DNA from 2 places in the Streptomyces sp. GL_140 genome. Region 2 is predicted to be linked to the other one. Evidence: riboswitches for the same ligand, from Rfam matches in the RefSeq annotation. Region 2 holds a riboswitch; the other holds the start of a gene.
The links. Region 2 has a riboswitch for cyclic di-AMP ahead of AC3IYJ_RS15590 (transglycosylase family protein). Riboswitches for the same ligand answer to the same signal wherever they lie in the genome.

Region 1 (3,659 bases), 3.1 Mb from region 2:
CCGAGGCCGCGCTGGACCGCCTCGCGAAGCTGGTCGCCGAGGGTCTCGAGGAGCTCCCCGAGACCGTCTGACCCTTCGGGTTCGACTCGCAAGACGTGCACGGCGAAGCCGTTGCCCCCGACCACCGTCGGAGGCAACGGCTTCGCTGCGTCCGGGGCGCGCCACATTCGGGCCGGGCCGAAAATGCGCGCGGCACACGGGGCGCGAATTCACGTGAATTGCGCGGCCTGAAATACCCTCCGGCGCCGTACTGATATCCGACCTTTGTATACGGCGTTTGTTAATGCCGGCCGCTTGCCATGTTTACGGCAGGTTGCAAAGTCCTCACCCTGATCCGGTACGCCCCCGCCGCCCGGTCCACGTGCGCCGCGGTCAGCGTCCGGGCCCGCTCGGCGTCGCCCCGGGCCACCGCGTCCACGATCGCGCCGTGCTCCGCCCAGGACTCCACGGGCCGCACCGGGGACTCCACCACGTACATCCAGGCCAGCTTGTGGCGCATCTGGGTGAGCAGCGTGATCAGCCCCGGGCTCCCCGATGCCTGGGCGAGCGTCTCGTGGAACCAGCCGCCCAGCGAGCGCAGATCCTCCCCCTGCCCCCGCCTGGCCCTCTCCTGGCCCAGCCTGACCAGCCCCCGCAACACCTTGAGGTGGGCCTCGCCGCGGCGCCGGGCGGCCCGTGCGGCCGCCAGGGGCTCCAGCAGCATCCGCAGCTCCAGGAGGTCGGCCGCCTCCTGCTCGGTGGGTTCGGCCACGCAGGCGCCCGCGTGCCGGCGGGTGGTCACGAACCCCTCGGACTCCAGCGTGCGCAGTGCCTCGCGCACCGGGACGCGCGAGACTCCGTACCGGCGGGCCAGCACCTCCTCGGTCAGTCGGCCGCCGGGCCCGAACACCCCGGAGACGATGTCGTCGCGGATTGCTGTGCATACCGTGTGCGCGGGAATACGCAAGACCGGACCTCCGCCTTTTTCGTATGGCTGTGCGCGCTGCAACTCTATTGCAACACACGATAATTTCCGAGGGCGGCCGGAAATACGAAACATTCACACAACGCGAAGGCCCCGGCTCGGATAGAGCCGGGGCCTTCGGGAAGATGCGTGACGCGGCGCGGCGCCGTGCGGGCCGCTGCCTGCTGCCTGCGTCAGGCGTTGACGCCGTGGGCGCGCAGGTACGCGACCGGGTCGATGTCCGAGCCGTATTCGGCGCCGGTACGGGCCTCGAAGTGCAGGTGCGGGCCGCTGGAGTTGCCGGTGGAGCCCGACAGGCCGATCTGCTGGCCCGGGGTGACCTGCTGGCCGACGGAGACGCTCAGCGAGGACATGTGGCCGTACTGGGTGTAGGTGCCGTCGGCGTGCTTGATGACGACGTTGTTGCCGTACGCGCCGCCCCAGCCCGCCTCGACCACGGTGCCCGCGCCGACCGCGTGCACCTCGGTGCCGGAGGCGGCGTGGAAGTCGATGCCGGTGTGGCTGCCGGAGGACCACATGCCGCCACCCGCGTGGTACTGGGTGCTGACGTAGGAGTCCGAGATCGGGGCCACGAAGGTGTTGAGGCGCTTGCGCTCCTCTTCGCGGGCCGCGCGCTCGGCGGCCTCGCGCTCGGCCTTGGCGCGGGCCTCGGCTTTCGTCTTGGCCTCGGCGGCGCGCTGCTTGGCGTCGGCCTCGGCCTGCGCCTTGGCGGCGGCGGCCTCGGCGGCCCGCTGCTGGGAGTGGGCCTGGGCCTGGATCTCACCGGCGAGTTCGTCGGCCACCACGATGGTGTTCAGGCCGGTGTCCTCGACGGAGGGGGCCTTGTCCGCGGCGAACGCCGGGCCGGCCAGGGAGCCGACGACACCGGTGGTGACGACGGCGGCTATGCCGGCATATCCGGCGGTCTTGCGGCTCAGACGGCTGGAACCACGGTGCTTGCCGGCGGCACGACTGCCAAAGGCCATGAAGGGGTTGATCCTTTCCTTCCCTCTCGCCTACCGGGTTAGCTGACGGGTTCGGAGCAGGAAGGTCTCCTACGGGCCACCTCTCGCGAGGCGGTCCGATTCACCCCAGGGACACATGTGGGTCCCCGGCTCCCCAGGCTCGCGCCTGACGGGGACTCGGCGATCGCTGTCCGGTGCCGCGGGGCGCGGCGGTTACAACTGACGGACAGCAGGGCCGACGCTAGGCGGATCATCAGTCAATCGCCAAACAGACACGCCTTTTTGTTGCGTACGCCACACCACATACAAGCAACCACACGACTAAACAGACAAAAGGGGCCCCTGCGGACAAGCCGCCTGAACCCCTCTGTCGGCCGGTGAACGGCCGCCCGTCGTCCGGTCAGTTGGTGACCACGGTCACTTCGCCGATCCCCAGGGCCCGTACGGGCTCCTCGATCTGCGAGGCGTCGCCCACCAGCACCGTGACCAGGCGGTCCACCGGGAAGGCGTTGACGACCGCCGAAGTGGCCTCCACCGTGCCCGTTTCGGCGAGCCGCGCGTACAACTGCGCCTGGTAGTCGTCCGGTAGCTCCTGCTCGACCTGGTCGGCGAGGGTGCCCGCGACCGAGGCGGCCGTCTCGAACTTCAGCGGGGCCACGCCCACCAAGTTCTGCACGGCCACGTCCCGTTCGGCGTCGGTCAGGCCGCCCTCGGCGAGGGTGCGCAGCACCTTCCAGAGGTCGTCGAGCGCCGGGCCGGTGTTCGGAGTGTCCACCGAGCCGCTGATGGCGAGCATCGAGGCGCCCTTGCCGTCGGCGGTGGAACGCAGCACCTGGCCGAAGGCGCGCACGCCGTAGGTGTACCCCTTCTCCTCGCGCAGCACCTTGTCCAGGCGCGAGGTGAGGGTGCCGCCCAGGCAGTAAGTGCCGAGCACCTGGGGGGCCCAGACCCGGTCGTGGCGGTCCGGACCGATGCGGCCGATCAGCAGCTGCGTCTGGACGGCTCCGGGCCGGTCCACGATGACCACGCGGCCGCGGTCGTCGGCGGTGATCGGCGCGACCGGGAGGGGCTCGGTGGTGTCACCGGTCCACGTGCCCAGGGTGTCGGCCAGGACGGCGTCCAGGTCGATGCCGGTCAGGTCGCCGACGATCACCGCGGTGGCGGTCGCGGGGCGTACGTGGGCCTCGTAGAAGGCCCGTACGGCCGCGGAATCGATCCGCGCGACCGTGTCCTCGGTGCCCTGGCGCGGGCGGGAGATCCGCAGGGACTGCGGGAACAGCTCCTTGGAGAGCTGCTTGGCGGCGCGGCGCTGCGGGTTGGCCAGCTCGTGCGGGATCTCGTCGAGCCGGTTGCGCACCAGGCGGTCGACCTCGGCGTCGCTGAAGGCCGGCGCGCGCAGCGCCTCGGCGACCAGTCCCAGCGCCTTGTGCAGGCGGGAGGCCGGAACCTCCAGGGAGACCCGCAGGCCCGGGTGGTCGGCGTGCGCGTCGAGAGTGGCGCCGCAGCGCTCCAGCTCGGCCGCGAACTCCTCGGCGGAATGCTTGTCGGTGCCCTCGGACAGGGCGCGGGCCATGATGGTGGCCACGCCGTCCAGGCCCTCGGGCTCCGCGTCGAGCGGGGCCGCGAGGTTGATCTCGACCGCGATGACCTGCTGGCCCGGCCGGTGGCAGCGCAGCAGGGTCAGGCCGTTGGCCAGGACCCCGCGATCGGGGGCCGGGAAGGCCCACGGCTGCGGCTCACCGGCCCGGGGG
Region 2 (3,659 bases):
GCAGTTCACGGCGACCGCGAGGTCGGCGATGGTGACGTCCTCGGTCTCGCCGGAGCGGTGCGACATCATGCACTTGAAGCCGTTGCGCTGGGCCATCTCGACGGCGTCCAGCGTCTCGGTGAGCGAGCCGATCTGGTTCACCTTGACGAGCAGGGCGTTGGCCGAGCCCTCTTCGATACCACGGGCGAGGCGCTCCGGGTTGGTGACGAAGAGGTCGTCGCCGACGATCTGGACCTTGGAGCCCAGGCGGTCGGTGAGGGTCTTCCAGCCGGCCCAGTCGTCCTCGAACAGCGGGTCCTCGATGGACACGAGCGGGTACGCCTCGACGAGCTCGGCGTAGTAGTCGGTCATCTCGGCGGCCGAGCGGGACTTGCCCTCGAACTCGTAGTTGCCGTCCTTGTAGAACTCGGACGCGGCCACGTCGAGCGCGAGCGCGATCTGGGTGCCCGGGACGTAACCGGCCTGCTTGATGGCCTCGACGATGAGGTCGAGCGCGGCGCGGTTGGACTCCAGGTTCGGCGCGAAGCCGCCCTCGTCGCCCAGACCCGTGGAGAGGCCCTTGGTGTGCAGGACCTTCTTGAGGGTGTGGTAGACCTCGGCACCCCAGCGAAGGGCCTCGGAGAAGGACTCCGCGCCGATCGGGGCGATCATGAACTCCTGGATGTCGACGTTGGAGTCGGCGTGCGACCCACCGTTGAGGATGTTCATCATCGGAACGGGCAGCAGGTGCGCGTTCGGACCGCCCAGGTAGCGGAAGAGCGGGAGGTCGGAGGCCTCGGACGCGGCGTGCGCGACGGCGAGGGAGACACCGAGGATGGCGTTGGCGCCGAGGGAGCCCTTGTTCTCGGTGGCGTCCAGGTCGATCATCGCCTGGTCGATCAGGCGCTGCTCGGTGGCGTCGTAGCCGACGAGCTCCGGGCCGAGCTGCTCGATGACGGCGAGGACGGCCTTCTCGACACCCTTGCCCATGTAGCGGTTGGGGTCACCGTCACGGAGCTCTACGGCTTCGAACGCTCCGGTGGAGGCGCCGGACGGAACAGCAGCACGGCCGGTGCTGCCATCGTCGAGGCCCACCTCGACCTCGACCGTGGGGTTGCCTCGGGAGTCCAGGATTTCCCGGGCTACGACGACGTCGATGGACGGCACGAGCATCTCCTTCTGGGATGTGACGCTGAGTGTGCGGTGGCATGTCAGGCCGTGGGATGGCCTTGCCGCCTAGAGCCTAACCGGCTCCGGGCGGTCGGCGACCCGATCAACCGGGCTGTGGGACGAAAAAGGGCCCGAATACCCCCCTTACAGGACATAGGGCTCTTCCTCGGGGGGCGCGCCGGGCCTGCCGCCGGGCGATGGGCCCGGCACGCAGCACCGCCCGGCGCGTGGGGGGTACGCGCCGGGCGGTGGGAATTCTGCGTGTTGCGGACGCTACCGCGGCTGTTGCCGCAAGGTTCAGCTGAGCTTCAGCTTCTGACCCGGGAAGATCAGGTCGGCGTCCGAGACGATGTCCTTGTTGAGCTCGAAGAGCTTCTCCCAGCCGCCGGAGACGTTGTTCGCCTCGGCGATGGTGCCCAGCGTGTCGCCGGACTTGACCTCGTAGGAGCCGTTGCCGGTCTTGGGGGCCTCGGTCTTCGGCTTGGAGGTGGCGGCCGGACGCTCGGAGCGGTTGGTGGTCGAGGCCTCGGAGCGCTTGGTCTCCTTCTTCGGCTCGGCCTTCTTCTCCTGCTTCTTCGTCTCGGTCTTCTTCGGGGCGGTCTCGGTCGAGCCGCCACCGGTGTAGGCGCCGTTCGACAGGCCGACGCCGCAGGACGGCCAGGCGCCCTTGCCCTGGCCCTTGAGGACCTTCTCGGCGATGGCTATCTGCTGGGACTTGGAAGCCTGGTTGGCCTGCGCGGCGTACGCCTTGCCGCCGTACGCGGCCCACGTGGACGACGAGAACTGCAGGCCGCCGTAGTAGCCGTTGCCCGTGTTGATGGCCCAGTTGCCACCGGACTCACAGGAAGCGACGCGGTCCCACTCGGAAGCGGTCGCGGCGGAAGCGGTGCCCGCGGCCATCAGCGGAGCCGCGACGGCGACACCGGCGACGCCGGCCAGCGTGACGAGCCGAACGGCCTTGGAGCCGCGGCGGTGCTTGCCCTTGGCGGAAAGCAGCATGGAGTTCTCCTCACCGACGCCTTCGAGGTGAGCTGTCGGGTTCGGGCGAGTGAGTGCCCGGCCAGGCGACCTAGCGCCTGTCTTAACCCCTAGCCGGTTCCGTGACCGTCTCTCAACGGCCGGTTCCGGCGCCTACCTTGGTTCCCCCGCTCCTGCCTTCGGCGCTTGCGCGACGAGTGTTCCCTCCGTCCGCCGGCAGGATTCGGCGATGCGGTCGAAGGAGCCCGCGGTGGCGAGCGATTCAGAAGGTAGACAGGTCTCCCCCCGATGTTCAACGAGGGACATCGGGGAGAAACGGTGCCTACTTGCGCTCTCCACAGGGGCGTTTGCGCAGGTGAGGACGGGGTTTGCGGAACCCTCCGGACCGGACACGCCAGTTGACCGGAAGAGACACATGTCTCACTTACGGAAAACGGACAATCAGGTGGTTCCGGGCGCCCCAAGTGTCGCTATTCGTGCGTTAGATCCAGGTTCTGGCCGGGCTTGATCAGGTTGGCGTCCTCGCCGATGACCTGCTCGTTGGCCTTGTAGAGCGCGTTCCAGCCGCCCTTCACTCCGTTGGCGTCCGCGATGGTGGCAAGGCTGTCGCCCTCCTTCACCGTGTACGCGGGGTCCGACGCGGCATCAGACGTGACGGGCGCCTCAACCGCGGCCGGGCCGCGGTGCTTACCGGCACCGGCAGCCGGGGCGGCCGGGTCCGTGGTGGCTCCCGGGGTCGCCGGGACGGTCGGGTCGGCGGTCGGGGCGGGCGCCGCCGGATCGGCGGGGACGGCCGGCGTCGTGGGCGCCGCCGGGTCGGCCGGGTGCGCGGGAGACGTCGGATCCGTGGGCGTCACGGGTGCGGTCGGGTCCGTGGACGGCGAGGTCGGGACGGTGGGGGCCGTCGGGTCCGTGGGCGTCACGGGCGCCGTCGGGTCGCCCGGGAGCCCCGGAGTCGTCGTCGGCGGCTCCGGCAGCGGCATGACGGGCAGCGGGTAGTCGGGCAGCAGGAAGGACGGCGTGCCCGAAGGGGAGGGGGTCGGAGTCGGGGCCGCGGGGGTCGGGGCCCCGAAGTCCGTGGAGGGCCGGGGCGTCCCGAGGTACGGGATCTTGCCGTCCGGGCGGGACACGGAGTGCGAGGCGGCGTCACCGCCTCCGGGCAGGCCCGGGTCCACCTCGGCCGCGGGACCCTGCTGCGAGAGCCCGGCCGGCGCCGCGCACAGGGGCCACGCCTGCGGGCCCTGGGAGGCCAGGACCCGCTCGCCCACCGCGATCTGCTGGGACCGGCTGGCGAGGTCGGGGCGCTCGGCGAAGTCGAGCCCGCCGGCGTTCTTCCACTGCTCCTGGGTGAACTGCAGCCCGCCGTAAGCGCCGCTGCCGAAGTTCGCGCTCCAGGTGCCACCGCTCTCGCACTCGGCGACCTTGTCCCAGGTGGAGGTCTCGGCGGCACTCGCACCGGTGGCCGCAAGCAGCGGCAGGGCGAGCGCGGAGCCGGCGACTCCGGCGGTGACGACAAGTGCGGGCACCTGTCG

Region 1: linked by a shared signal. The riboswitch ahead of AC3IYJ_RS30210 (M23 family metallopeptidase) and the one ahead of AC3IYJ_RS15590 (transglycosylase family protein) in region 2 are both predicted to bind cyclic di-AMP.

The regions. Positions count from the first base shown of each region.
Region 1 covers NZ_CM174404.1:6,433,304-6,436,962, reverse strand. Annotated here, with positions in the region: gene AC3IYJ_RS30220 (HPr family phosphocarrier protein) at 1-71, shown strand, start outside; gene AC3IYJ_RS30215 (GntR family transcriptional regulator) at 281-946, opposite strand; gene AC3IYJ_RS30210 (M23 family metallopeptidase) at 1,138-1,929, opposite strand; cyclic di-AMP (ydaO/yuaA leader) riboswitch at 1,942-2,101, opposite strand; gene AC3IYJ_RS30205 (M16 family metallopeptidase) at 2,309-3,659, opposite strand, start outside.
Region 2 covers NZ_CM174404.1:3,358,499-3,362,157, forward strand. Annotated here, with positions in the region: gene eno (phosphopyruvate hydratase) at 1-1,152, opposite strand, end outside; gene AC3IYJ_RS15590 (transglycosylase family protein) at 1,447-2,148, opposite strand; cyclic di-AMP (ydaO/yuaA leader) riboswitch at 2,151-2,322, opposite strand; gene AC3IYJ_RS15595 (transglycosylase family protein) at 2,598-3,659, opposite strand, start outside.